Regions from separate parts of the Anaerocolumna sp. genome, predicted to be linked through region 1. Evidence: a T-box and tRNA genes for the amino acid it is inferred to sense, from the RefSeq annotation. Region 1 holds a T-box; the other holds one or more tRNA genes.
The links. The T-box of region 1 lies ahead of metG (methionine--tRNA ligase). A T-box ahead of a tRNA ligase gene usually reads a tRNA of that ligase, here a tRNA-Met.
Positions count from the first base shown of each region.

Region 2: it has a tRNA-Met gene. The T-box ahead of metG (methionine--tRNA ligase) is inferred to sense a tRNA for this amino acid. The anticodon was not compared.

Region 1 covers NZ_DAMAUC010000004.1:57,820-64,544, reverse strand. Annotated here, with positions in the region: gene rsmA (16S rRNA (adenine(1518)-N(6)/adenine(1519)-N(6))-dimethyltransferase RsmA) at 1-81, opposite strand, end outside; gene RT261_RS04865 (TatD family hydrolase) at 262-1,026, opposite strand; gene metG (methionine--tRNA ligase) at 1,079-3,073, opposite strand; T-box leader at 3,149-3,398, opposite strand; gene RT261_RS04855 (ABC transporter permease) at 3,666-4,442, opposite strand; gene RT261_RS04850 (ABC transporter permease) at 4,447-5,256, opposite strand; gene RT261_RS04845 (ABC transporter ATP-binding protein) at 5,262-6,299, opposite strand; gene RT261_RS04840 (NAD(P)/FAD-dependent oxidoreductase) at 6,698-6,725, shown strand, end outside.
Region 2 covers NZ_DAMAUC010000001.1:40,502-47,226, reverse strand. Annotated here, with positions in the region: gene RT261_RS00215 (GNAT family N-acetyltransferase) at 55-1,239, opposite strand; gene ispF (2-C-methyl-D-erythritol 2,4-cyclodiphosphate synthase) at 1,350-1,913, opposite strand; gene RT261_RS00205 (hypothetical protein) at 2,295-2,558, opposite strand; tRNA gene RT261_RS00200 (tRNA-Met) at 2,615-2,688, opposite strand; tRNA gene RT261_RS00195 (tRNA-Val) at 2,713-2,785, opposite strand; gene RT261_RS00190 (MATE family efflux transporter) at 3,046-4,452, shown strand; gene RT261_RS00185 (RrF2 family transcriptional regulator) at 4,604-5,041, shown strand; gene RT261_RS00180 (O-acetylhomoserine aminocarboxypropyltransferase/cysteine synthase family protein) at 5,337-6,617, shown strand.

The sequences.
Region 1 (6,725 bases):
TTGTCCAAACTTCTTTTGGAAAACAAACTGGTATTTATTTAAAACTTCAATGGTTTCTTTGGGATTCCCTAGTTTAGCCATTACTATAAACTTGCTCCTTTCAAAGTCTGGAGACTTTGTGCTATGCACAAATCTCCGGTTGAAAGAATTTCATTTTTCAACCTAACTTCTTTCTTTTTTATTATGTGTTATTATTTATGCTGTTGCTATACTTATCTAAATTAGTATTTTTATCGAAAGCAAGAATCTATAATAATTGCTTTAAAGTTTATACAGTTTCTTTGCATTCTCTTCCGTAACAGCAATTACTTCTTCATAATCCATATTTTTTAATTTGGCAATTTCTTTCGCCACATGGATTAAATTCAGGGAGGTATTTCTCTTCCCTCTGTTAGGTTCCGGTGCCAGATAGGGGCTGTCTGTCTCTAATACCAATTGTTCAATGGGTGCATATTCCACTACTTCTTTTAATTTTTTACCATTCTTAAAGGTTACCACACCGCCGATTCCCAAATAAAATCCCATATTCAGATAACTTTTTGCGATGTCTTTTCCATAGGAGAAACAATGTATAATACCTCCCACTTTCTTTAAATCGGAAGCAGTAATCATATCAAGGGTATCTTTTGCTGCCTCCCTGCTATGAATAATAGCAGGAAGGTTTATTTCCTTAGCCAGTTCCATTTGTCTGTCGAACCACATTTTTTGAACTTCCCGGTCCGTGGCATCCCAATAATAATCTAAGCCAATTTCTCCTATTGCAACTACCTTAGGCTCTTTTGTCATTTCCTTTAACCATGCAAAGTTTTCTTCATTTAAATCCTTGGTTTCATCAGGATGCACTCCTACAGAACCATAGACAAAAGGATACTGTCTGGTTAAATCCAAAGTAGTTTTTACGGATTCTAAACTGGCAGATACGTTTACAACAAAGCTGATTCCGCTTTGCTGTAAACTCTTTAGTACATCTTCTCTATCCTGTTCAAATGCTTCATCATCATAATGAGCATGTGTTTCAAATATCATAGTAATCCTCCATGCCTTCAATAGCCTTCGAAATGCAAATCAAGATACTGCTTTAGCAAATCTCAGCTCCTGCAGGCATATCTTTTTCCGGTACCATCATGGACAGATTACCATTTTCGTCTTCTGCACATAACAGCATTCCTTCCGATAAAATTCCTGCTAATTTAGCTGGCTTTAAGTTAACTACCACCATTACTTTCTTTCCAACCATCTCTTCCGGTGAATAATAAGCTTTGATACCGGATACGATTTGTTTAACCTGAGAACCAATTTTAACCTGAGAGCAAAGTAGTTTTTTGGACTTAGGAACAGCTTCACAGGCAATGATTTCACCTACCTGAAATTGTAGTTTTGCAAAGTCATCATAGGTAATTTCTTCTTTACTTGGAATGTCAATAACAGTTCCTTCTTTTGAGTCCACATTATTTGCACCTGCTGCACTATCTGCTGCTTCTCCTGATTGCTTTGCCTTTTCTGCTTTTTTGGCTTCCACTTTTTCTAAAACTTCTTTTACATCCAAACGTGCAAAAAGGATTTCCGGTTTATCAGTCACTTTCGTTCCATTGGCATATAAACCAAATTCTTTTAATTCATCAACGGTTCTTACTCTTGTATTTAACTGAGTTAAAATTTTAGCTGAAGTTTCCGGCATAAAGGATTTTAATAAACTTGCACCAATACAGATACTTTCCACCAGATTATATAATACGGTTGCAAGGCGAGGTTTCGTAGATTCTTCTTTTGCCAATACCCAAGGCATTGTTTCGTCAATATATTTATTACATCGCTTAAATAACGTAAATATTTCAGAAATAGCGTCTGCCACTCTAAGCTGCTCCATTTTAGCCGCTACTTTCCTAGGAGTTTCCAGAACTAAATCCATTAATTCCTTATCTACTTCTTCTCTTACACCTGTATGCTCAACAACACCTCCAAAGTATTTATTGGACATGGAAATAGTTCTGTTAACCAAATTTCCTAATGTGTTAGCAAGTTCGGAATTCATTCTTTCCACCATTAACTCCCATGTTATTACACCATCGTTGTCAAAAGGCATTTCGTGTAATACAAAATAGCGGACTGCATCTACTCCAAAGAAGTCCACCAATTCATCGGCATATAGAACATTTCCTTTGGATTTGCTCATCTTGCCTTCCCCTTGTAATAACCAGGGATGGCCAAATATTTGCTTGGGTAGTGGTAAATCCAGTGCCATTAACATAATTGGCCAGTAAATGGTATGGAAACGCAGAATATCTTTTCCAATTAAATGTAAATCAGCAGGCCAGAATTTATTATATAAGTCGCCGTTATTACCGTCAACATCATATCCAAGTCCGGTAATGTAATTACTTAGAGCATCTATCCACACATACACCACATGTTTGTTGTCAAAATCCACAGGTATACCCCATTTAAAAGAGGTTCTGGATACACAAAGATCCTGTAATCCCGGAAGAAGGAAATTATTCATCATCTCATTCTTTCTGGACTCCGGCTGAATAAATTCAGGATGAGTATTAATGTGTTCAATTAAACGATCTGTATATTTGCTAAGTTTTAAGAAATAGGCTTCCTCTTTTGCAGGCTGCACTTCTCTGCCGCAGTCAGGACATTTTCCGTCTACCAGCTGTGAAGCTGTAAAGAAGGATTCACAAGGAGTACAGTACATTCCTTCATAACAACCTTTATAAATATCACCTTGCTCATATAACTTCTTAAATATCTTCTGTACCTGTTTTTCATGATAGTCATCGGTAGTACGGATAAACTTATCGTAAGAGGTGTTCATTAGATCCCATATGGACTGAATCTGTCCGGATATTTTATCAACGAATTCCTTCGGTGTAACCTTTGCATCTGCTGCTTTATTCTCAATTTTCTGTCCGTGTTCATCCGTACCGGTCTGGAAGAATACTTCATATCCTTGTTGTCTTTTAAATCTTGCTATACTGTCTGCTAACACAGCTTCATAGGTATTACCGATATGAGGCTTTCCGGATGTATATGCAATGGCTGTTGTAATGTAATATGGTTTTTTACTCATTCAAATCTCCTCCTATAAGTGAGTATTTCTTTCTCTAAATAAATCATACATAAAAAAACTCCCGCCTTTAAATAATTTAAAGACGAGAGATTATCCCGTGGTACCACTTTAATTCAGTCTGGTCTCCCAAACCCTCTGTCATTGCTTCCAGCTTACGCCTGTTACAACTAATCACTATAACGGGTGCTCCCGTCCCAGCCTAAAGAATCATTTCTCTCAGTGGGCAGCTCCAAGACCATCTTCCACATATCCTCATGACCCCTTCTCAGCTATGGGGGACTCTCTGTACATAATTCCATGCTTCTCTTCTTTTCCCAGCATTTAAAATATAAAGTTATAAAAAACGACTGGTAGAACAGTATTTATGCTATTCTACCCATTTTTAATATATTTTAGCATAGCACGCGGTTTTTAATTTGTCAACCGTTGGTGTTTTTAGAGTCAGAAAGAAATTAAAACATCTATTTGTTCATTCACTTCAGATTTAATATATTGTTATTATATAACAAATATATCTATAATACTACTTAGGTCCATTAATATAAATAATAAGCTACTTCGCATTTTATCCTTTTACAATTATAATCGATTATCATGACCCTATGGATTTATAATGTCTTATACCCATCTTCCAGAAGCAATAGCAGGGTATTATAAATAAAATCGCAAGAAGTGGCAGAAACATGTACCAGTCCTTTCCGTCCTTATCTAATATATATAATAAAGGGTAATACTGAATCAGTGCATAAGGCACAATAAAAGTAGTAATTTGAAGTATTCTTTTTCCATAAATATTCACCGGATATTTGCCGAATTCCCTGGCACCGTCTATGAATATATTCATAAACTCCAAGCCTTCTATAGTAAAAAAGCAAAATGCTGCATATATAATAAAAATTCCTGTAAATAAAACCGCTCCGCCGATAATCATAAATATTACCGTTATAATTTTATTAAAATTCCAGTCTACCTGGCTGTTGTGAATGCCATATATAAACATGACAATTGCCTGAAGCATCCTTCCCACTCTGGTAAATTCAATTTTGCTTCCAAGGACCTGCAGCATTACATTACTGGGCCTTACCATAATCCGGTCAAAATCACCGTTACTGATGGTAGAGGAGAATGTATCAAAACCTCTTGCAAAGCATTCCGCTAAGGTATATCCCATTAACAGAATTGAAAAACAAAGGAGAATCTCACTAAAAGTAAAGCCTTTGACTCTATAAAATCTTTGAAGCATAAAATAGACTCCTAAAAATACGTTAAAGGAAACTAAAAATTGTCCTATAGCTGTTAATAAAAAGGAGGTCTTATATTGCATTACGCTTTTTAGATGTATTGTAAAATAACGTAAATATAGTTTCATACCTTTACCCTCCCTGAACCACCACTTTTTTAGCAGCTTTTTTTGTCAGCAATTTACCCATAGCCACCAACATCACGAGCCAAAATAGCTGTAAAGCAGCTTTTTTGTATATATCTATACTGGCTATATCACCGCTGTATATACGCAAAGGGACATTTTGCATGGAGGCAAAGGGAAGGAGCTCCACAACCATCCTAATATTATCTGGAAGGAAAGGCAGCGGAACTACCGAACCTGAAAAGAATTCCACTACAGAAATGGCTACCATTCGGACTCCCATAGGGGATATTGTAAAAAACGTACTGATATAGACTAACATGCAGAATGCAACTACCACCAGACAGCCCAAAATCAACGTAATAAGAAACCATATGGCTGAAAGGATATCTTTTGGCAAATGGAGCCGGTAAGGTTCCGGTATAATAATTGCAATTATCAGAATAGGCATACTTCTTAATACTGCTTTGGATAACCGGTTGGCTATGCTTCTTGTAAACCACATATTATACAAATCAATAGGCCTACACAGCTCATATGCAATATTGCCATTCTTAATGGTATCAAATATTTCATTTTCTAAAAACCAGGTCATAAATAAAGCCAATAACGCCTGCTGCAGCCAAATGTAGGAAACGAGTGCGGAAAAGGCCATTGGGAATTCACTGCTGCCTTCTTCATAAAAGGCTTTAAACAGCAATAGCTCAAGCATCCCCCAGGTAAACTGGGTGGCAATACCCGCTAAGGCTGCCGCTCTGTATTGAAGTCCATTTACAAAACGCAAACGAAAGAAAGAGAGATATTTTTTCACACCCATACCTCCTATATTTCATACTCTTTATAAAGTTTAACAACAACTTCATCAATAGAGGCTTCTGATATGGAAATGTCCTTTATATCTACCTGAGCTGATAATTTCCCAATTGCTTCTGAAACCTGTATTTTTTCCGTATCGATATCAATAATACTATGTTTTTTTACTGAATCATATATTCCCGGCTTATAAACCTTCTCCGTTTCTTTCTTAGAAGCAACACCTGTTTCATCCGGTACTAAAACCATACCATTACATAGCTCTAAGTTCGGTCCTTCATATTCCAATATTAATTTTTTGTGTCCTGCAAACCTTTTTTTCATATCCTGAAGACTGCCGTCTAATAGAATTTTTCCTTTTCCAATCAGAATAATCCTTTTGGTCAGTGCCTCAATATCCTGCATATCATGGGTGGTTAAAATAACCGTGGTCTTGTGCCGGTTATTCATATCCAGTATAAAGTTGCGCACCGCAATTTTAGATACTGCATCCAGTCCAATGGTTGGTTCGTCAAGAAATAATATTTTGGGGTCATGTAATAAAGAAGCTGCAATTTCACAGCGCATTCTCTGTCCTAAGGACAGTTGTCTCGTTGGGGTTTTGATGATTTTCTCCAGATTTAAAAGGGTAATTAGTTCCTCTAATTTATCCTTATACTTGAGACTCGGAATCTTATAAATATCCCGAAGTAATTCAAAAGAATCAATTACCGGGACGTCCCACCAGAGCTGAGTACGTTGTCCGAAAACAACACCGATATCCTGTACATGGGCTACCCGATTTTTCCACGGGGTTCTTCCGTTTATCAGGCAGGTTCCGCTGTCAGGTGTAAGAATTCCGCTTAAGATTTTAATTGTACTGCTTTTACCTGCACCGTTAGGTCCTATATATCCGACCATTTCACCATCATTAATAGTAAATGACAGGTCGTCCAGTGCTTTTACGTATTCATACTGTTTGTTGAACAGGGCCTTAAAAGCCTCTGCAAAACCGGCATTACGCCTTGCGACCTGAAAGGTCTTGCTAATGTGTTCCACTTGAATCATTATATTTCCTCCTGGTAGTAATATTTGTGTGAAATACTCCATGCATCAGCGGGCACCTCCATAATGGTGAAATGCCTTATATACACTGGTATCTCTAAATATCTTGCCAAGCGGTCTGATCTTCTTGGATTTTGCCAAAAAAGAACCGTGGTAAGTGAAAATATTTATGTAATTTATTACAAATGCCTATCTATCTTACATCCTATTTTGGTGCTTGTCAAATATAAAATTAGGTTATAGATTTTATAATATTACTTTACTTATCCCAAAAATAATGTTATAATACAGGAAATAATAAATATGGCAAGAGACTAAGAGATGCCACACAAAGTATGCTACTAAGTAGCATGATTTTGTGTGGCTTTTTTACGTTCTTATGACAACGAGGAGGTAACAAGATGTATGATGTTGCAATTATTGGTGCTG
Region 2 (6,725 bases), on a different contig from region 1:
TTTATCTATCCGTTGTATCATCCTGAAACAGTGTTTTAGCATTTATATAGTATATTATACAACATCATTAATATATACTTGAGAATAACTATTTATTTTATCTAATTTATCAAGAATTGCCTTATTATGAACAGCAGCTCGTGTACTGCTGCCTGTATTTATGAATTCATCCCATTGTAATCGACCAAAAAATAATTCTGCCGCTTCTGCTATATTTAGCCTGATTTCCGGTTCTTCTTCGGTTTCTGTAATATGACATCCTTCTTTTGTAAACTTTAATTGATAGATACCGTTATTCTCTTCTAAAATAGCATCCGATACTTCCATAACAATCTGTATTTCTTCAGTTGCTGAAATGTTTTTAACAAAGGTTTTAAAATCTACGATTCTTGCCATAATGGCAGTGGTCTTAAGTTCCTTATCCTCATGCATTCCTTTTCGGACATTCTTTTTTAAATACGCTGCAAATGACTCTAAAACTGCTTCTTTATCCTTATTATTTGTTATCATTTCTGTAATATAGATTGCATCTTCTGCCATATAAGAAAGATAGCCCAGGATTTGTTCCTGCCTATAACAAACTAAAACTTCACCATACCCGCTTTTCATTTCATGAATCAATCTTTCATAATAATAAGGGGTTCGATGCACATATATGTCACAGTCTTTTGAAAGTTGATCATTGCAAAAGTCAGACAATCCCTTCATACTGTCTATATCTTTCGGATTTAAGGGCCTCACAGTTATATCTTTGTTCACATTGCTTGTTTCAGTCTTCTCTCTTAAATCCTGAATCATGGCTTTCATAATTTCATTCCAAGGTTCCTGTTCATATACCACACGAAAATCATAGGGTGTATATATCGCCTCTGCTGCAGGCATTAGATACGTAAATGGCATTTTCTCCAGATACATCTGGTGAAGTGCTTTTTCCAAAAGTATTTTCATAAGTCCCTGTCTGCGCTCTTCTCTTTTGGTAGCAACACCAACTATATAGTTAGCCGGAACCTCCTTTCCTCTTACAGAAAGTAAGTACGGATTTAAATGCAGCATAGAACAAAGGGCTTCCTCTTTATAAATGGTTAAAATACGATTGTCTTTTACTTTCCAATTAAAATAGAAGTCCATATATTCCTTTGAATCCCCAAAACACTCCTGCCAAAGACCGTAGATTTCTTCTCTGGCACGTTTTTCTTCTCCATATATCTCGTTTATATTATCATACAAAGTAATATTCATTGGTATGTCAATCCTTTCTCCGTATGGTATACAAGTCAGTAATAATTTTTATTCTATTATTATGAGTCTAAGCATCTGTAAATACTCCCGGTATCACAATGATTGAATACTTATTTTTTAAAACACCCCGTACAACCTGAACAGGAGCTGCAGTTTCTTGAGGCACCAGTTTCCTCTTCGGAATCATAATAACTGAAATTCTCTACCGACATTAGTAAACACACTGATTTTGCAGAAATTCCCGTTCCTTCACCAGTAAATCCAAGCCCCTCTTCTGTGGTAGCCTTTACATTAACCTGATTTTCCTTAATTCCTAATGCATTAGCTATATTAGATACCATATCCCGTATATAGGGTGCCATTTTTGGCTTCTGCGCTACAATAGTAGCATCAATATTTTCTATAAAATAAAAGTGATCTTCAATTAATTTACCAACTCTTTTTAACAGTTCCATGCTGGAGATCCCTTTATATTCTTCCTCTGAATCTGGAAAATGTCTTCCTATATCTCCCAGCGCTGCTGCTCCTAATAAACTGTCCATAATTGCATGTAACAGAACATCCGCATCCGAATGTCCTAATAATCCTTTTTCATATGGAATAGTAACGCCACCCACTATTAAGGGACGGCCTTCAACTAAACGGTGTACATCATACCCCTGTCCAATTCTCATATTTATGCCCATGTTAATCTGTTTACAGATGTAACACTGCCAAAATAAGCAGTAGAAGCTTATTGCGGCATCCTTTCTTTATATATTTTCAAACGATTCGTTTTATATTCACCTATTGCTTTAAATAAAAATCATAGTAATAGCTACTGCATTCGTTTTCTTTCGAGTTTCTTTAACATGATTTCTTTTCTATTATATAACATAATGACTCCTATATGATAGTAAAATTTATCATCAACCAATATTTTACAAAACCAGGTGTACTTGTAAAGAATCCACCTATAAAAAGAATATGCAAATAATCAAGGATACCTACCGTTAGTTTATGTCCAGGTTGTCAAAGGGGTTGTCCGCTCATTGGCGTGACAACCCCTTTTTGTATTACATATGAAATCTATTAACTGCTTTGTTTATATTTTCGGATATATCATTTAAATCTGTTGACAAGTCAGATACCTCTTTTGCCATGTTAGATTGTTCTGCTAAGCTTTCCATAGCATCGGCTACTTCTTCCGTTCTTATGGAAGAGTCTGTTGAGAGTTTTGTTAAGCTTAATGCTCTTTCCTTCAAATTATCGGTTAAATCTTTAATTTGTCCAAGAATCCCACGTAAATCATCTTTCAGGTTCTTAGTTGATTGTACCAATAACAGAATTTCATCATTTCATAAAAAAAAGACTGTCTAAAGACAATCTTGTAAAGTAGCGAAGGACGGATTTGAACCGCCGACACTGCGGGTATGAACCGCATGCTCTAGCCAACTGAGCTACTTCGCCGTATATAATTATATTTTGAATCAATGGGACCTACAGGGCTCGAACCTGTGACCCTCTGCTTGTAAGGCAGATGCTCTCCCAGCTGAGCTAAGATCCCATACACACTGCACTTAACAGGTACTTAATCATTATATTTATGAAGCTTATTTTTGTCAAGCCTTTTTCTTATTTTTTTCGCATATTCTTTATTCTCTTTATTCTTTATAAAAATATGAATCTAAAAACCTATTGAAAAGACATTGAAATAATATTTATACATGATATACTAGTCTATGTGCCCTAATACTAGCGGTAGTGCCAGTTAACAGGGCTTTTCTTAAAATACATTACTATTACGTAAGGATGAAGGTTTTGAAAATGACAAAACAAATGACTAGCATATTTTCAGTAAAAAGTATGTTAAAACCGGAGCAAATTGTTGGTTCTATACCGCAAAGTAAAACTATTTATAAAAACTTTATTCAAGTTGCATGGCCATCTGCTTTAGAAGCTTTACTGGTAGCCTTAATAAGTTCTATAGACACTATCATGGTTGGCGGCCTGGGAGATGGAGCTATTGCTGCAGTCGGCATTACCAATCAGCCAAAATTCATTTTGTTATCCATGGTTTTTTCATTGAATGTAGGAATAACAGCGATTGTTGCCCGCAGAAAAGGTCAAGAAGACAAAGAGGGTGCCAATCGTACTCTGCGAATTGGTATTATATTAAGTTCTTGTATATCTATTATTATGTCGTTATTAGGATACCTATATGCAAAACCTATACTGGAATTTGCCGGTGCAGAAGCTTCTTATATGTCCGATGCACTGGATTATTATAGGGTTATTATGGTAAGCATATTCTTTACCGCCTTAAATCTCACCATTAATGCAGCCCAAAGAGGCAGCGGTAAAACACAAATTTCCATGAGAACCAATATTGTTGCAAATGTAATTAATATTATTTTTAATTATCTGCTGATCAATGGTAAATTCGGATTTCCAAGACTGGGAGTGAAAGGCGCTGCTATTGCTACTTTGCTGGGTACCATTGCTGCCTGTCTTATCTCTATATTTACTCTCTTTAATAAAGAGGCTTTTTTAAGTCTTCGGTATAAAGCCAGCTGGAGAATTACCAATTCCATTATGAACCCTATTATCCGGGTAAGTGGCAGTGCCTTTGTGGAACAGGTATTTATGAGAATTGGATTCATGGCCTATTCGGTTATTGTTGCAAGGCTTGGCAAAACACCATATGCTACTCATCTTATCTGTATGAATATCCTGAATCTATCCTTTTGTTTCGGTGATGGTTTTGCAATTGCTGCTTCCTCATTGGTAGGACAGAATTTAGGTGCCAACCGACCGGATTTATCAATCGTTTATGGAAAAACCGGTCAACGTTTAGCTTTTATTGTTTCTTCCATACTGTTTGGAATCTTTATATTGGGAAGATACTCATTGGTTTCCTTATACAGTAATACTCCGGAAGTTCTTGCACTTGGTTCTACTATATTAATTATCATTGCTTTTACTACCCATTTCCAAACTTCACAGGTTATATTTTCAGGCTGCCTAAGAGGTGCCGGAGATACTGTTTTTGTAGCACTGGTTTCTTTAGTCAGCATTGCTATTATTCGTCCAACCCTTACGTGGATTTTAGCTTTTCCTGCGGGCTTAGGATTACAGGGCGCCTGGATCGCATTATTTATAGATCAGGCATTTCGATTTACTGCTAATTTCATTCGCTTCTCCAGAGGAAATTGGACAAAGATTTCTCTATAAAAATGTTTAAATACAGTAAATATTATCCTAAATATTGTTGTTATTTCTAAAACACTTGAAATCATACTATTCCCTATGGTATTATATTGATTAGAAATATTACCGGCGGATAAAATCCTCCGCTGACAATGTAATATATAAGGAGGCTCTTATGAAAATATCAACAAAGGGACGTTATGCACTGCGTTTAATGTTAGATTTAGCGGTTAATAATACAGGTGAATATATTACTATTAAGAGTATTGCAGCAAGACAAGAAATATCCGATAAATATTTAGAGCAGATTATTACCCAGCTTAGTAAGGCAGGTTATGTTAAAAGTACCCGGGGTGCTCAGGGCGGTTACCGATTAGCTATGGCACCGGAAGAATATACTGTTGGAATGATTCTTCGATTAATCGAAGGTAATCTTACTCCCGTCAGTTGTTTAGATGATTCGCCAAATCAATGTACCCGTGCCAATCAATGTGCTACACTTATGGTTTGGGAAAAGCTGAATGATGCAATTGATCAGGTAATAGATAATATTACCCTTTCCGATCTGGTAGATCATCATAATAGTTTGTTAGGTAATGATTATGTAATATAACGGACGTCTGCCACAGTTAATATGGAAAGATACGAAGTCTATATCCATTTGCAGTACTCCCTCTTATGAAATATTCATATTGTGAGACATTTTAACACCATTAGATTGTTTATGATCAATCTAATGGTGTTTTGTTTTATTTCTGACTTTATTTTGTAGCTTCTATTTTGCATAAACTTGATATTCATGATTGACTTTTTATTATTTATAGATTATACTTCCTATAATTTATTTAATTCATAGTATTAATATATGAATTCAGTACATATATTTAATTTTGAAAGGAGTATTATCTATGGCAGAAAAAAGAAATCTTAAATTCGAAACACTTCAGCTTCATGCCGGACAGGAAAAGCCGGATCCTGCAACAGATGCCCGTTGCGTACCTATTTATCAGACTTCCTCCTATGTTTTTGCAAATTCAGCTCAGGCGGAAGGCCGCTTTGGCTTGGCAGAAGGCGGTAATATCTATACTCGCCTTATGAATCCTACTTCGGATGTATTTGAGCAGCGAATTGCCGCATTAGAAGGAGGGATTGCTGCTCTTGCTACTTCCTCCGGTGCAGCTGCTATTACATATGCAATCCAAAATATTGCGCATACCGGGGATCATATTGTTTCGGCCAACACCATCTATGGAGGTACTTACAATCTTTTTGCCCATACCTTAACTGATTTCGGAATTACTACTACATTTGTAAATCCAGATGTGGAAGGAAGTTTCGAAAGAGCCATACAGCCAAATACAAAAGCAATCTTTATAGAAAGCCTTGGAAATCCCAATTCAAGTATCATTGACATGGAAGCCGTGGCAGAAATCGCCCATAAAAACGGAATACCCCTTATTGTTGATAACACCTTTGCTACTCCTTATTTACTCCGTCCTATTGAATACGGTGCTGATATAGTTGTTCATTCTGCCACAAAGTTTATAGGGGGGCATGGTACCTCCATCGGTGGTGTTATTATTGATTCCGGTAAATTTGACTGGACTGCCTCCGGCAAATTCCCCTCCCTTACAGAGCCTAATCCAAGTTATCACGGTATTAGTTTTACAAAAGCATTAGGTGCCGCTGCTTACATCGTAAAAATCCGCGTAACATTAATGAGAGATACCGGTTCTACTATAAGTCCTTTTAATTCCTTCCTTTTCTTACAAGGCTTAGAGACTCTTTCTTTACGTGTTGAACGCCATGTGGAAAACACTCTAAAAGTTGTAGAATATTTAAGCAAGCATCCTCAAGTAGAGAAAGTAAATCATCCCTCCCTGCCGGATAACCCTTATCACCAATTGTATAACAGGTATTTTCCCAATGGCGGAGGTTCTATATTCACTTTTGAAATCAAGGGTGGTGCAAAGGAAGCAAAAGAATTCATTGATAAGCTTGAGATATTCTCTTTATTAGCCAATGTAGCAGATGTTAAGTCCCTAGTCATTCATCCCGCAAGTACTACACATTCCCAGATGTCAGAGGAAGAATTGCTCGCCTCCGGAATCAAACCGAATACTATCCGTCTATCTATTGGTACGGAACATATTGATGATATTATCTACGATTTAGATCAAGCCTTTTAGATAAAAATAGATGCTTTTAATCTTATATTTTAGATAATACAAAAGGGCTGCTGCAAAATGAGTGTTTCACTAGATTGTGGATTAAGAAATATCCGTATCCGGTATCCA